Regions from separate parts of the Pedobacter sp. AC379 genome, predicted to be linked through region 1. Evidence: riboswitches for the same ligand, from Rfam matches in the RefSeq annotation. Region 1 holds a riboswitch; each other region holds the start of a gene.
The links. A riboswitch is a leader RNA that binds a small molecule or an ion and turns the genes downstream of it on or off. The one in region 1 is predicted to bind S-adenosylmethionine.

Region 2: linked by a shared signal. The riboswitch ahead of metH (methionine synthase) and the one ahead of ACZZZW_RS15065 (SusC/RagA family TonB-linked outer membrane protein) in region 1 are both predicted to bind S-adenosylmethionine.
Region 3: linked by a shared signal. The riboswitch ahead of ACZZZW_RS11510 (hypothetical protein) and the one ahead of ACZZZW_RS15065 (SusC/RagA family TonB-linked outer membrane protein) in region 1 are both predicted to bind S-adenosylmethionine.
Region 4: linked by a shared signal. The riboswitch ahead of ACZZZW_RS18505 (O-acetylhomoserine aminocarboxypropyltransferase/cysteine synthase family protein) and the one ahead of ACZZZW_RS15065 (SusC/RagA family TonB-linked outer membrane protein) in region 1 are both predicted to bind S-adenosylmethionine.

The regions. Positions count from the first base shown of each region.
Region 1 covers NZ_OZ409839.1:3,412,328-3,415,495, reverse strand. Annotated here, with positions in the region: gene ACZZZW_RS15065 (SusC/RagA family TonB-linked outer membrane protein) at 1-1,172, opposite strand, end outside; SAM riboswitch class I at 1,490-1,596, opposite strand; gene ACZZZW_RS15060 (peroxiredoxin family protein) at 1,733-3,004, shown strand.
Region 2 covers NZ_OZ409839.1:914,607-917,774, forward strand. Annotated here, with positions in the region: gene ACZZZW_RS04035 (hypothetical protein) at 1-137, shown strand, start outside; gene ACZZZW_RS04040 (Bax inhibitor-1/YccA family protein) at 176-919, shown strand; SAM riboswitch class I at 1,033-1,137, shown strand; gene metH (methionine synthase) at 1,356-3,168, shown strand, end outside.
Region 3 covers NZ_OZ409839.1:2,541,636-2,544,803, reverse strand. Annotated here, with positions in the region: gene ACZZZW_RS11520 (SRPBCC family protein) at 7-918, opposite strand; tRNA gene ACZZZW_RS11515 (tRNA-Cys) at 1,134-1,204, shown strand; SAM riboswitch class I at 1,230-1,329, shown strand; gene ACZZZW_RS11510 (hypothetical protein) at 1,412-1,618, shown strand; gene ACZZZW_RS11505 (DUF4833 domain-containing protein) at 1,628-2,200, shown strand; gene ACZZZW_RS11500 (hypothetical protein) at 2,355-2,894, opposite strand; gene ACZZZW_RS11495 (winged helix-turn-helix domain-containing protein) at 3,072-3,168, shown strand, end outside.
Region 4 covers NZ_OZ409839.1:4,248,813-4,251,980, reverse strand. Annotated here, with positions in the region: gene ACZZZW_RS18510 (homoserine O-acetyltransferase family protein) at 1-163, opposite strand, end outside; gene ACZZZW_RS18505 (O-acetylhomoserine aminocarboxypropyltransferase/cysteine synthase family protein) at 205-1,536, opposite strand; SAM riboswitch class I at 1,802-1,912, opposite strand; gene ACZZZW_RS18500 (hypothetical protein) at 2,122-3,138, shown strand.

The DNA.
Region 1 (3,168 bases):
TTAGCCGTTAACGTAAGCTTTGGTGTTATTTTTAGAGATGTATTTAATACAAATGAATTTTTGCCCTGACCTGAGTTTGGCACTATGCCTACCTGTTTAAGGTTATTGTACGAAATCCGGTAATCGTATTTTTCTCCTGCATCAGCAACAGATACACCATTATTTAATGAATATCCGGTTTGAAAAAAGTCGCGTACATTATCCGGGTGTGCAACAAATGGAACAGCAACTCCTTTAGAAAAGAATTGAGGAATTAATCTTCCATCCAATTTTGGACCCCAACTTTCATCTACCCCATCGTTAATGCCTTTACCCGCACCATCTACATAGCTGAATTTACCTTCCGATCCCTGACCAAATGCATTTTGATAAACAGGTAGTGTTAATAAGGTTTCTAACACAGCGTTTGAGTTAATGGCAATCCCTAATCCTTTTTTTGATTTTCCGGTTTTGGTTTTAATTAAAATCACCCCTGCAGCAGCCCTGGAGCCATATAAAGCAGCCGCATTTGGGCCCTTTAAAACACTGATCGATTCTATATCTTCCGGGTTAATATCCGAGATGGTATTGGCATAATCTCTTGCCCCGGCAGAATTTAACTGCGAATTATCTACAGGAATCCCATCCACCACGAATAAAGGTTGGTTGTTACCTGCAATTGAAGTTTCACCTCTGATTACCACCCGCGAAGAACCCATACTGCCCTGACTGTTGGTTACCCTTACACCGGCAATTTTACCTGCCAATGCATTCACCAGGTTAGATTCTTTCGCTTCAGCCAAATCCTGTCCTTTAAGTTCCTGAACGGCATAACCTAGAGATTTCTTTTGTCGCGAAATACCCAACGCAGTTACCACTACCTCATCAAGTGCATTATCGCTCGATTGCAATACAACCCAAATCGGTCCATTTTTGCTGATTTGTATTTCCTGGGTTTTAAAACCAATGTAAGAGAATACTAAAGTACCTTTATCGGGTGCATTTATAGAAAAAGCGCCCTTACCATCAGTAATTGATGTTTGCTTGGTCTCCTTTATAAGAATGGAAACACCGGGAAGTGTTTCTCCATCTGCCGATTTTACCGTACCGGAAACCGTTGCATTTTGAGCGGATAGCTGCTGTGCTATAAAGAGCAGCAGAATAAACGCTGTTGATTTAATAAATTTAAACATGTGTGTAGTTAATAATTAGTAAAAGGGATAATAATTGGGCAAAACGATTCCACCACGATTAAACCGTGTTAATTTTCATATTACTAAAGGATTGGTTAGCCTAGAAAAAGCCTGTTAACCTGGAGCAGTGCTAACAGGGCTTACACATTCGGATATATGTGCAAGGATTTAAATGATTTAATTTTTGCTCGTCTGTTTCTTCCATTTGGATGATTTTATTTATAACATTTTTACTAATCAAGAATGCAGCAGAGCAAAAAAAGCACCTCTTAAATCAGAAGTGCCCCATATATTTTGATAAGGATATGCAAACAACTGACTTAACTATCCCAGATTTATCCGGGATGGATTTAGCACCATTTCTAACAAATAGCTGGTTGCTAAGGCTTCATAGGGCCATTCCCTCCGCCTTTCTTGATAAGTATTTTAAAATAACTGCAGCAAAGGTATAACTAATTCCATTTATCCTATAGTTTTTGTAGATTTTTATTGAAATATTTTTTCTTTGCTCAATATACCCGTATATTTGTCGACTAATTTAGTCGATTAAAACAGTCCTAATGAATTCGAAAATTATTTTATCAGCCTTATTGGCCATATCAACATCAATTACATACGCTCAGGAAAATACCGCTTTAGCAAATAGCCAAAAGCTAAAAACCAGCGCAAAAGCAACTAAAGCCTTTGTAGCATTGGGTAACTGGCGCGGAATAGCGAAAGTAAAGGAAGGATTAGAAATTCCATTCAACTTTGAGATTAATGAAAAAGGCGGTCAGCAGAAATTATATTTTCGCAATGCTGAAGAAAGTTTCGAAGGTGGCGTAGTAACGCAAACTACAGATTCTCTTTTTGTTAAACTTGATCAATTTGATAACGAACTGGCCTTTGCGATTGATGGTGACCAGCTAAATGGTACATTACGGAAACAGGATAAAACAGGTAAACCTTTAACAATTGTTGCTGAACGCAAAAACTTCCGCTTTAATTCCAATAATAAACCTGCCACAGCAGATTATTCTGGCAGTTACGATGTGGTTTTTAAATCGCCTAATGGCAAAGAAGAAAAAACTGTAGGGCTATTTAAGCAAACAGGCAATAAACTTACAGGTACTTTTCTTCGTGTAACCGGCGATTCGCGATTTCTTGAAGGCGTAGTAGAAGGAAATGAATTTCAGCTATCCAGCTTTATTGGTTCTTCACCAGCTTATTACAAAGGAACTTTCCAACCTGATGGTACTTTAACAGGCGAGATTCTAGGTGCAAGAGGAAGTCAGCCATTTACAGGAACTAAAAATAAGGATGCTGCCCTACCCGATCCTTATAAACTTACTTATCTCAAAAAGGGTTATAAAACACTCGATTTTAGTTTCCCTGATGTAAATGGTAAAAAGATTTCACTCAAGGATGAAAAATACAAAAATAAGGTTGTGGTATTAACTATTACAGGGAGCTGGTGCCCTAACTGTGTAGATGAAGCTACTTTTATTGCACCATGGTATAAAGAAAACAAGAAACGGGGTGTTGAAATTATTGCCTTGCATTACGAGCGCTCTACCGAGCCTGAATATGCTAAAAAAGTAATGAACCGCTTCCGCGAACGCTTTGGTATTGAGTACGATCAGGTACTTGCCGGTACTGCGGATAAACAGGTGGTATCTGAATCTTTGCCAGCCCTCGATTCTTTTCTCTCTTTCCCAACCACAATCATTATTGATAAACAAGGTAATGTAGCACAGATACATACCGGTTTTAATGGCCCTGCAACAGGGAAATTTTATGATGAGTTTGTGAAAGAATTTAATACGGAGATTGATACGCTGTTGAAGAAATAACATTAATAAATGGTCGGTGAGACACCGACCATTAGAGAAAGTTTTCTTCCTATGGTCGAATTGACGAGTAAACGAATATTTTATCCCGGTCCGTCATCCTCGCGCAGGCGGGGATCTTACAACAAAAGCATTATAGGCATTAAGATTCCGAATCAAGTCAGGAA
Region 2 (3,168 bases), 2.5 Mb from region 1:
TTACCGAGTTCAGGGATAATAACATCGATTATTACATTAACTTTGGGGGTGCTTTTGACCATCTGCCATGGCGAACATTAAAGCCCTTACAATTCTTTAAAAAAGTTGAAGAACTGCTGACAAAAAGATTGAACTAAATATTTATTTTTATATAGTTAAATACACAAAATTTAAAATGGAACAACAAAATTATCAATATCAAGACAACAGTGTTTTTGTACAGGAAAAATCTGTTTCTAAAAAATTCTTTGCAAACGTTTTCTTATGGATGTTCGTTGCATTGCTATTATCTACGCTTTCAGCTTTTTACATTTCGAACAGTGAGAGTGCATTAAGGTCGTTAATCGACTTTGAAACAGGTAGAAGAACAGCTTTAGGTTATGTAGCCATGTTTGCGCCACTTGGATTAGTTTTATTAATGGGCGCGGGTTTTAACAAATTATCTTATGGTGCACTATTAGGCGTTTTTGTGCTTTTCTCTATTTTATTAGGAGTGAGTTTGAGCTTTATCCTTTTAATTTATACGGGAGCCTCAATCATTACCTGTTTTGCAGCTGCTGCTGGTATTTTTGGCATTATGGCTTTTATGGGCTATACTACTAATATCGACTTAAGTAAGTTTGGTCCTATCTTAATGGTAGGTGTTGCTGGATTATTTATTGCGAGCATTCTTAACATGTTTATTAAAAGCGAACAATTTAGCCTGATTATGGCCTTTGTAGGTATTGCAGTATTTACTGCGTTAACTGCATATGATGTGCAGAAAATCAAAAGAATTGGGATGGGAATCCAAGAGAGCGGAGAAGCAATTCCAGAAGCAGATACTAAAAAACTGGCAATAATGGCGGCTTTAAATTTGTATCTGGATTTCATCAATATCTTCCTTTTCTTACTCCGTATTTTCGGAAGCAGAAAATAGACATTAACAAAACAATATTCTTAAGGCCGTGCAGAATTGCATGGCCTTTGTAATTTTATTTGGCAGCAAAGCGATAAATTTTGGAATTGATGTAGCTTTGTTGCATTTTTGTATGCTTATTAAGAAAGACGGAGGGATTAGACCCAACGAAGTCTTAGCAACCTGTAACCGTACAAGGTGCTAAATTCTATCCTGAATTATTCGGGACCAGATAAGTTTAGGATTACGATTCACGTACCAACTTTTTAAATAAGCCTTTTAGAGACTTGAGATTATAGATTTGAGACTATAGATCTGAGACCATAGATTTGAGACCGTAGATTTGAAAGTTGAGACATAGCGTCTACCCAATTTCATATATCTTACACCTCATATCTCATATCTCATATCTGATTTCTGACATCCCGTATCTCATATCTCAAATCTTACAACAAGAATGAGCATAAGAGAAGAATTAGAGAAACGTATTTTGGTGATTGATGGTGCAATGGGTACCATGATTCAGCGATATACTTTAACAGAAGAAGATTTTAGAGGCGAGCGATTTAAAAATCATCCCTGTGATGTAAAAGGCAATAACGATTTGCTTAACATTACACGTCCGGATATTATTAAAACCATACACCTGGAGTATTTGGCAGCTGGTGCCGATATTATCGAAACCAATACGTTCAGTACCCAGCGCATTTCTATGGCCGATTACCAGATGGAAGATCTCTCTTATGAAATGAGTTTCGAAGGGGCGCGTGTGGCAAAAGATGCCGTAAATGAATTTATGGCTGCAAATCCAGACCGTAAGTGTTTCGTTGCTGGTGCTATAGGCCCAACCAACCGTACCCTTTCCATGTCGCCGAATGTAAACGACCCTGGTTTTAGAGCGGTTTATTTTGATGAACTCGAAGCAGCTTATTACGAGCAGGTACGTGGTTTGGTAGATGGAGGTTCAGACGTCTTATTAATCGAAACCATTTTTGATACCTTAAATGCTAAAGTGGCTATTGTAGCCATTAAAAAATATGAGGAAGTTATTGGTCGTAAACTGGAAATTATGATTTCTGGTACCATTACCGATGCTTCCGGCAGAACACTTTCAGGTCAAACTGCCGAAGCTTTTTTAAACTCTGTAATGCATGCAAAACCTTTAAGTATCGGTTTTAACTGTGCTTTAGGAGCTAAAGAAATGCGTCCGCATATAGAAGAACTTGCTGCAAAAGCAGGTTGCTATGTATCAGCCTATCCAAACGCAGGTTTACCAAATGAGTTCGGCGCATACGATGAGCAGCCGCATGAAACAGCACATTTGGTAGATGATTTTATTGCTTCAGGCTTTGTTAATATTGTTGGGGGCTGTTGCGGTACCACGCCAGATCATATTGGTTGTATTGCCAAAAATGCAAGAAAGGCCGAACCACGGAAAATCCCTGTACTTGAACCACATATGCGTTTAAGCGGATTGGAACCTGTAACCATCACTCCAGAAAGCATTTTTGTAAATATAGGAGAAAGAACAAATATCACCGGATCGCCAAAATTTTCCAAATTGATTTTAGGTGGCGATTACGAAGCCGCTCTGGCCGTTGCCTTACAGCAGGTTGAAGGTGGTGCACAGGTAATTGATGTGAACATGGATGAAGGGATGTTGGATTCGGAAGCAGCAATGACCAAATTCTTAAACCTCATTGCCTCTGAACCTGATATTGCCAAATTGCCTATCATGGTCGATTCATCCAAATGGTCGGTTATTGAAAATGGCTTAAAATGTTTGCAGGGAAAAGGAATTGTAAACTCCATTTCACTAAAAGAAGGAGAAGATAAATTTCGCGAAAGTGCCCGCAAAATTATGCAATACGGTGCTGCCGTAGTTGTTATGGCATTTGATGAGCAAGGGCAGGCCGATAATTATGAGCGCAGAAAAGAAATCTGTAAAAGAAGTTACGATATATTAGTAAACGAAATCGGTTTCCCCGCAGAGGATATCATTTTCGACCCAAATATTTTAACTGTTGCAACCGGCTTAGAAGAGCATAATAATTATGCTGTCGATTTTATAAATGCCACCCGATGGATTAAAGAGAACCTTCCTCATGCAAAAGTAAGCGGAGGGGTTTCCAATATTTCTTTCTCTTTTAGAGGGAATAACACCGTACGGGAAGCAATGCACTCTGCATTTCTTTATCACGCCATTCAGGCAGGTTTAGATATGGGAATCGTTAATGCAGGGATGTTGGAAGTTTACCAGGAAATTCCAC
Region 3 (3,168 bases), 870 kb from region 1:
ACATATTTAATTCTTTTCGCTAAGTACTTTAATATGATCCATTACGCGTAAATGAACATTTCTAGTTATACTTTCTGCCCATAAATCGTAATACCAAATCGGAAACACCTTTAAACTATACCAGCTATTACCAACAAGTGTTGTGGTTCCATCGCCATTATCTTTTAATAAAAACTGCCCCCTTTCAATATCAATATGCCCCATAATTTCAGGATCTTGCGGCTGCCCGAAAATATCAAATGTTAAATCCTTATTGATATCAAAAGTTACGATCTTTTCATCAAATACATACCCATTGCTAAAAATACATTTTCTTCCCGCTCCTTTTTTATAAGCGGTAACTGTAGTCTGCATTGGGCTAGGCATTCCTGCTCTAAAAAGCCAGTAGCTATTTGCTTGTTTGATTTTTTCGAACGCCACTACATTTTTCCAAATTTTCTCCGGCCTAGCTTTAATAACTATCTCGTCACTTACCATATTTCTATAATGGTGATCAGAAATGGAATCAGCTATAAAAACAACAAGCAATAAAGAAACAACACTTACATTTAAGGTTTGATTACGCTTCTTAAACATTGCTTTACCAATAAATGCACCTGTAATTACAAAAGCAAAAATAAGTGGGGAAACAATAATTAAACAAATTGTTCCCTCTTTTAAAAAAATGTAACTCAATAAAATGGCAAGTAAGCCATTTAGGATAGAATACCAGATCAATATTCTGCTTTTCAGATTAAGATCTCTCCAAAACCAGGCACTAATTATACCCATTAAAAGTGGTAAAATTACAAATTCTGAAAATACTAAAATACCATCTTTCTCACTATGGAGCAGATTATTTAACCAGATAATAAATAAGGTTACCACATTTGAGATAATGATTCCCAGCAGCAATTTTGATTGGAGAAACGTTTTCATATTATACTGATATTTGATCAAAAGTATAATATATTTTTAAACTTTCAAAAATTATTGAAAATAAAAATATCAAGTTTATTGAATTGATATAGAAAATAAAACATATGTAAGAAATTACAATTATCTACTATTTCTATAGAATTTATAGTAATTATTATTACTTTTGCTGGGTCTTCTTTAAAAGCTGGTTAAACGGCTTCTAAAAAAGATCATATAGTCATGTGGCCGAGTGGTTAGGTAAAGGTCTGCAAAACCTAGTACGGCGGTTCGATTCCGTCCATGACGTCTAAACATTAAATTGTTTACATACATACTTATCAAGAAAGACGTAGGGAATGGCCCTTTGATGTCTTAGCAACCTGTTGATTAACAAGGTGCTAATTCCTTCTGCAATTGCAGAAAAGATGAGTTTGAAAGCAGATTAATTTCTGCGTTCAGCGAATGATCAAAAAGCTATCCCCCTACCGAAAACTGGTAATTTAAATTTTATGATATGTCGGTATATTTTGATTATCCATCAATAAGGGATTTTTTTGAGATTCAGGGAAACAATTCCTGCGAAAAATTAGATGATTATGAACATTGTAGGGCAGAATCGGATTGGCTTTATAATGCACAGCGAAATGAAAATGAGGAAACAATTTCGGCAGAAGATCAACATCAAAAAACACCTAATACATACTACCGCTCTTATACATAAAAAAATAAAATGTACCAAACACCTTTAAGAATATCAAAAACACTATTTACAATTGTTTTAAGCCTTGTAATTTTTTCAACTCAAAGCCATGCACAAGGTAAAGATCCATCCCCTATCAATTTTCCGACACCAAAAAATATAGATCATTTGCTATTTTATATTCAACGTGATCCAAATACGAATACCCTCATTTATGCGCTAAACCTTAAAGAAAATGGCACTATCAATACCAAAAATCCTATTCAGGTGTATTGGATCAGGTATGGTGAAAAAGGGCAGAAAAAAGACCTGGGGTATATCCAAAGGAAGTTTGCTTATGGCATTGATACAAAAGCATTGGGGACAGATAAATATGAATTTAGATTTGTATCACACAAAAAACTGCCGTTTTATTTACAAAGATATAGTGATAAAAGCTACCATGTTTCGGTAACGATAAACAACCGGACAATAAGGGTTAAGCGATTATTTGTGAGGATACAAGGAGGCAGTTTCTGGCTCCCAAATGTGAAATATGCAGAAATTGAAGGCACTGAAGAATCAACTGGTAAACCTATAGTGGAGCGGATAAACGTGAAGTAAAATAACGGTCAATAGTTTATGTAATTGTTTTTTACTACAAAACACTAATGGCAACGCCATAGACATTCATTATTACTTAAGCTTCAAATACTTATATTACTTATAAGATAAAAGAGAGAAATGGTCTGTGGAGACACAGACCATGGATTCGTACTCAGCAACCACCTTTTTTAGGAATGCGTTTAAAAATAACCTGATGATCTCGCTCCACATATTCGCAGGATATTATTGGATATGAGTACTTGGGTGCATGTGATATACTGTGGCTTTTAATCATTATTTTGTCGTTAACTCTCAGGCTATGCAATTGTTCAAGTTGTGACTTTTCTGGCTCAAATTGTAAAATATAATCGTCGCTATTAATCCTAACCATCACAGCAAAACCTAACCTTGATCCTGGTGGAAGCGAAAGAGCAGTTACAACAGCTTCCATATTGGTAAAAGCAGTTGTATGCTTCCTTATTTTAGCCGCACTGGTAAACACTCTTTTACCTTCAGGAGAAGCCTCCCATTTTTTGTATTTAATGCCATCGGGTGTAGACTCCCACTTTTTTCTTTCGGCATTCCTTTCAGCAATAGAACGCGGCTTTGAAGACGGCTTCTTAGTCGTATCATTGCCAATTTCAGGATTAGCAAATACTAATCCGCCCACTACAACCAGTGGTAACATCAGCGCATAAATCAATTTTTTCATAATTTTTGTGTTTTACTAAATACTTATAGATTCTCTTGGTTATTCAAAAGGAATAGATATGTTTTATTTTTCCATATGCTATCCTAGTTGATGCAGCAAAACTACCTTGATCTTTTTCCACTTGAGAAATTTGGATTGTAAATAAAAATGTAATCTTTGTAAATAAAAACTTGACGTATGCAATTCAGCCGAAATCTGCTTACCCGAAAACCTAAATACCTGGTTGTATTGATATTGCTTTCATTAATTGCTGTAATTTATGTGGCTTTCCATA
Region 4 (3,168 bases), 840 kb from region 1:
CGTTATCCTTATTCGCATTTAATTTGCCATAAGTTTGATAAGCAATCTGAAGGTTGCGGATCTTTTTCCCGCTTTCTAATTTGAATTGTTTATTGTAATTATATGTAGCACCGAAATTTCCCGAAGAAGATTTTGGAGTATTATCATTTTTAGCGTTATGCATTTTGTAATGTTGTTGTTTTAAATCGCTTAAGCAGGGTTGGGTTAAGCTTGTAAATGAGCTGCAGTAGTTAAATTATTGATACTCGCGAATGCCTGTTCGAAATCGGCTTTAATATCATCTATATGCTCAATACCGACCGAAACCCTTAATGCGTTTGGTTTTACGCCTGCCGCCAGCTGTTCTGTTTCACTTAACTGTTGATGGGTGGTTGCTGATGGCTGAATAATAAGCGTTTTCGCATCGCCCACATTTGCCAGGTGAGATACCAGTTTTAAATTATCAATAACCTGTGTTGCGTTTTCTTTGCTTCCGGCCAACTCAAAAGATAAAACCGCGCCAAAACCATTGCTTAAATATTTTTTAGCCAGATTGTTGTATTTACTACTCGCTAAGCCCGGATATTGAACTTCTTTAACCAGCGGATGGTTTTCTAACCAGGTGGCCAATTCCAATGCATTATCTACATGGCGTTGAACGCGGAGCGATAGCGTTTCTAATCCCTGCAACAAAAGAAAAGAATTAAAAGGTGATAGGGCAGGGCCAAGATCTCTTAATCCCTCAACCCTTGCACGGATGATAAACTGAATATTGCCAAATGGTCCACCGATGCCAAAAACATCGCTGAAAACCAGTCCATGGTATCCTTCAGCAGGTTCTGAGAACTGCGGAAATTTCCCGTTGCCCCAATTGTAGTTTCCACCATCAATAATAACACCTCCAATACTTGTACCATGACCACCAATCCACTTTGTTGCAGATTCTACAACAATGTTTGCGCCATGTTCTAATGGTTTAAATAGATAACCACCTGCGCCAAAAGTATTGTCTACAACCAAAGGAAGTTCATATTTTTTAGCAATTGAAGCAATTTTTTCAAAATCGGGGATACTAAAAGCAGGGTTGCCGATGGTTTCGAGGTAGAGCGCTTTGGTTTTATCCGTAATTTTATTTTCAAATTCTTCAGGCACATCCGGGTTGGCAAAATCAACATGTATGCCCAATCTTTTAAATGCTACTTTAAATTGGTTGTATGTTCCGCCATAAATATGAGAAGAGGAAACGATGCTATCTCCGGCTTCTAAAATATTGTTTAATGCAATAAACTGAGCCGCCTGACCAGATGCTACCGCTAGTGCTGCAACGCCACCTTCTAATGCAGCGATACGTTTTTCGAAAACATCATTTGTTGGATTCATAATCCTGGTATAGATATTTCCGAACTCTTTTAATGCAAATAAATTTGCGCCATGTTCTGCATTTTTAAACCCATACGATGTGGTTTGGTAAATAGGTACTGCTCTGGCACCTGTTGTTGGATCTATTTCCTGACCAGCATGTAATTGTAAGGTTTCAAATTTATATGAAGTTGACATAATTTCTTTTTTTTAATGTTGATTGATGAGCTACAGGTATAGCCTTAGCCTAATATTAACCTAACAGGGCGTATCCCGATTTCCCGGGACCTTCCAGTTTGAATGAAACAAAAAAGGAAGATTTTTAAACTACTGTATGCAACAGCACATACAAGTAACCTTACGCATGTAGCAACAAATAAAAGAAATAGAATTTTTTTCTGACTTTTTCAGGTTTGCAATGGGCTCGCTTAGCGATTGAAGATTTAATGTTTTCATCAGTTCTAATTTATATCTCCAAATAACACCTTGTTATCCGGTCAGGAATTGGCACCTTCTCTCTCTGAGGGTTGCCAGTGGGTCGTCGAGCCAGTCTCTCGCCACTTCTTTATAAATCAACCTGCGAAGATTGACTTTTATTTAGCTTTCCGCCAAATAATATTTCAAATGTCTGAATTTAATTTTAATTCACAAAATAAAATTCCGAATTAAAGTTAACTTTCTGAAAATGAGGTATGTATTTTGTGTTAAATTATTGGCTTAAAACTTTTAATATAAAATTAACGCTTAAAATTCTAAGTTTGTGTTACCTATCTAAATTTAATCATGATGAAAAATACAAAATCCCTATGTTTAGTGCTACTATTTGCCATAGGAAGTTTAAACAATGTAAGCGCTCAATTCGGAGGTTTAAAAGATAAATTATTAAAAGTAGGCACGGCCCAGGGTGCTAAAGCTTTAGGTGTAGATAGGTTTTTGAAACAACCAGCAGCCATTACAACTAATTTTGAAGATGTAAACAGAGCGGGCGAAAAACTTCCGGATTTTATCACCACTTTAAATTTAAAAGCACAACCTTTATATCTATTGCCGAAAAATCCTGATGGAGGATTTGTACTATGTGAAGGCCTTTACGAAATGACCAATAAAAGTTATTGCTTAAAAGCAGGAACTTTTGCTCCATCAAAAGGAGATGGTTATATGTTTGCGCCTGTTTTAGGCCCGAAAGAGGAAATTGTAGTATCTATTTTAAAAAGTGCTGAAAAACATCCAGATGTAGAACAACACGATATTCAGGCTTTATTATGGACAATAATTGCAAGAACTAAATTTGCTGATTATAACGGTCAGGTTAAATTAACTGCAATTAAATTATTAACACCAAAACAGCTTACTCAGCTGGAAGGTGGTGCATTAGGCGTGTTGCCATTTGATGTGATGGAAAAAGCAAAGGATCAATTGCCATCTGGTGTCAAGGCGGTTTTTGAAGCTGAAAATAATATCCGCCAATTGGTTGCTTCTGGAAATTATACCTATGCGGATCTTGAAAAATATGCAATTGTTGCGGGGATGGCTCCGCCAAGAAGTGATGTGCCAAGTGGCATCTGGACGAAACATCCTGATGGTTATTATGTACGTTATTTTCCTTCAGGATACTCAATTACCAAAGTACAGGTATACGTACCGAAAGAATTGTTAGCTAATGGAACCAAATTAATTTACGATGCAGCTGGAGATATTGCCTGTCCTGCCAATACAGGTTCGCAACGTTTGGCACAAACTAACGAACCATTGGAAGCAAACTATTCATTAAAGTTAACTACGGTTTGTAATCCAAAATAAATTTTAAGACCACGCAGGTTTTAAAACCTG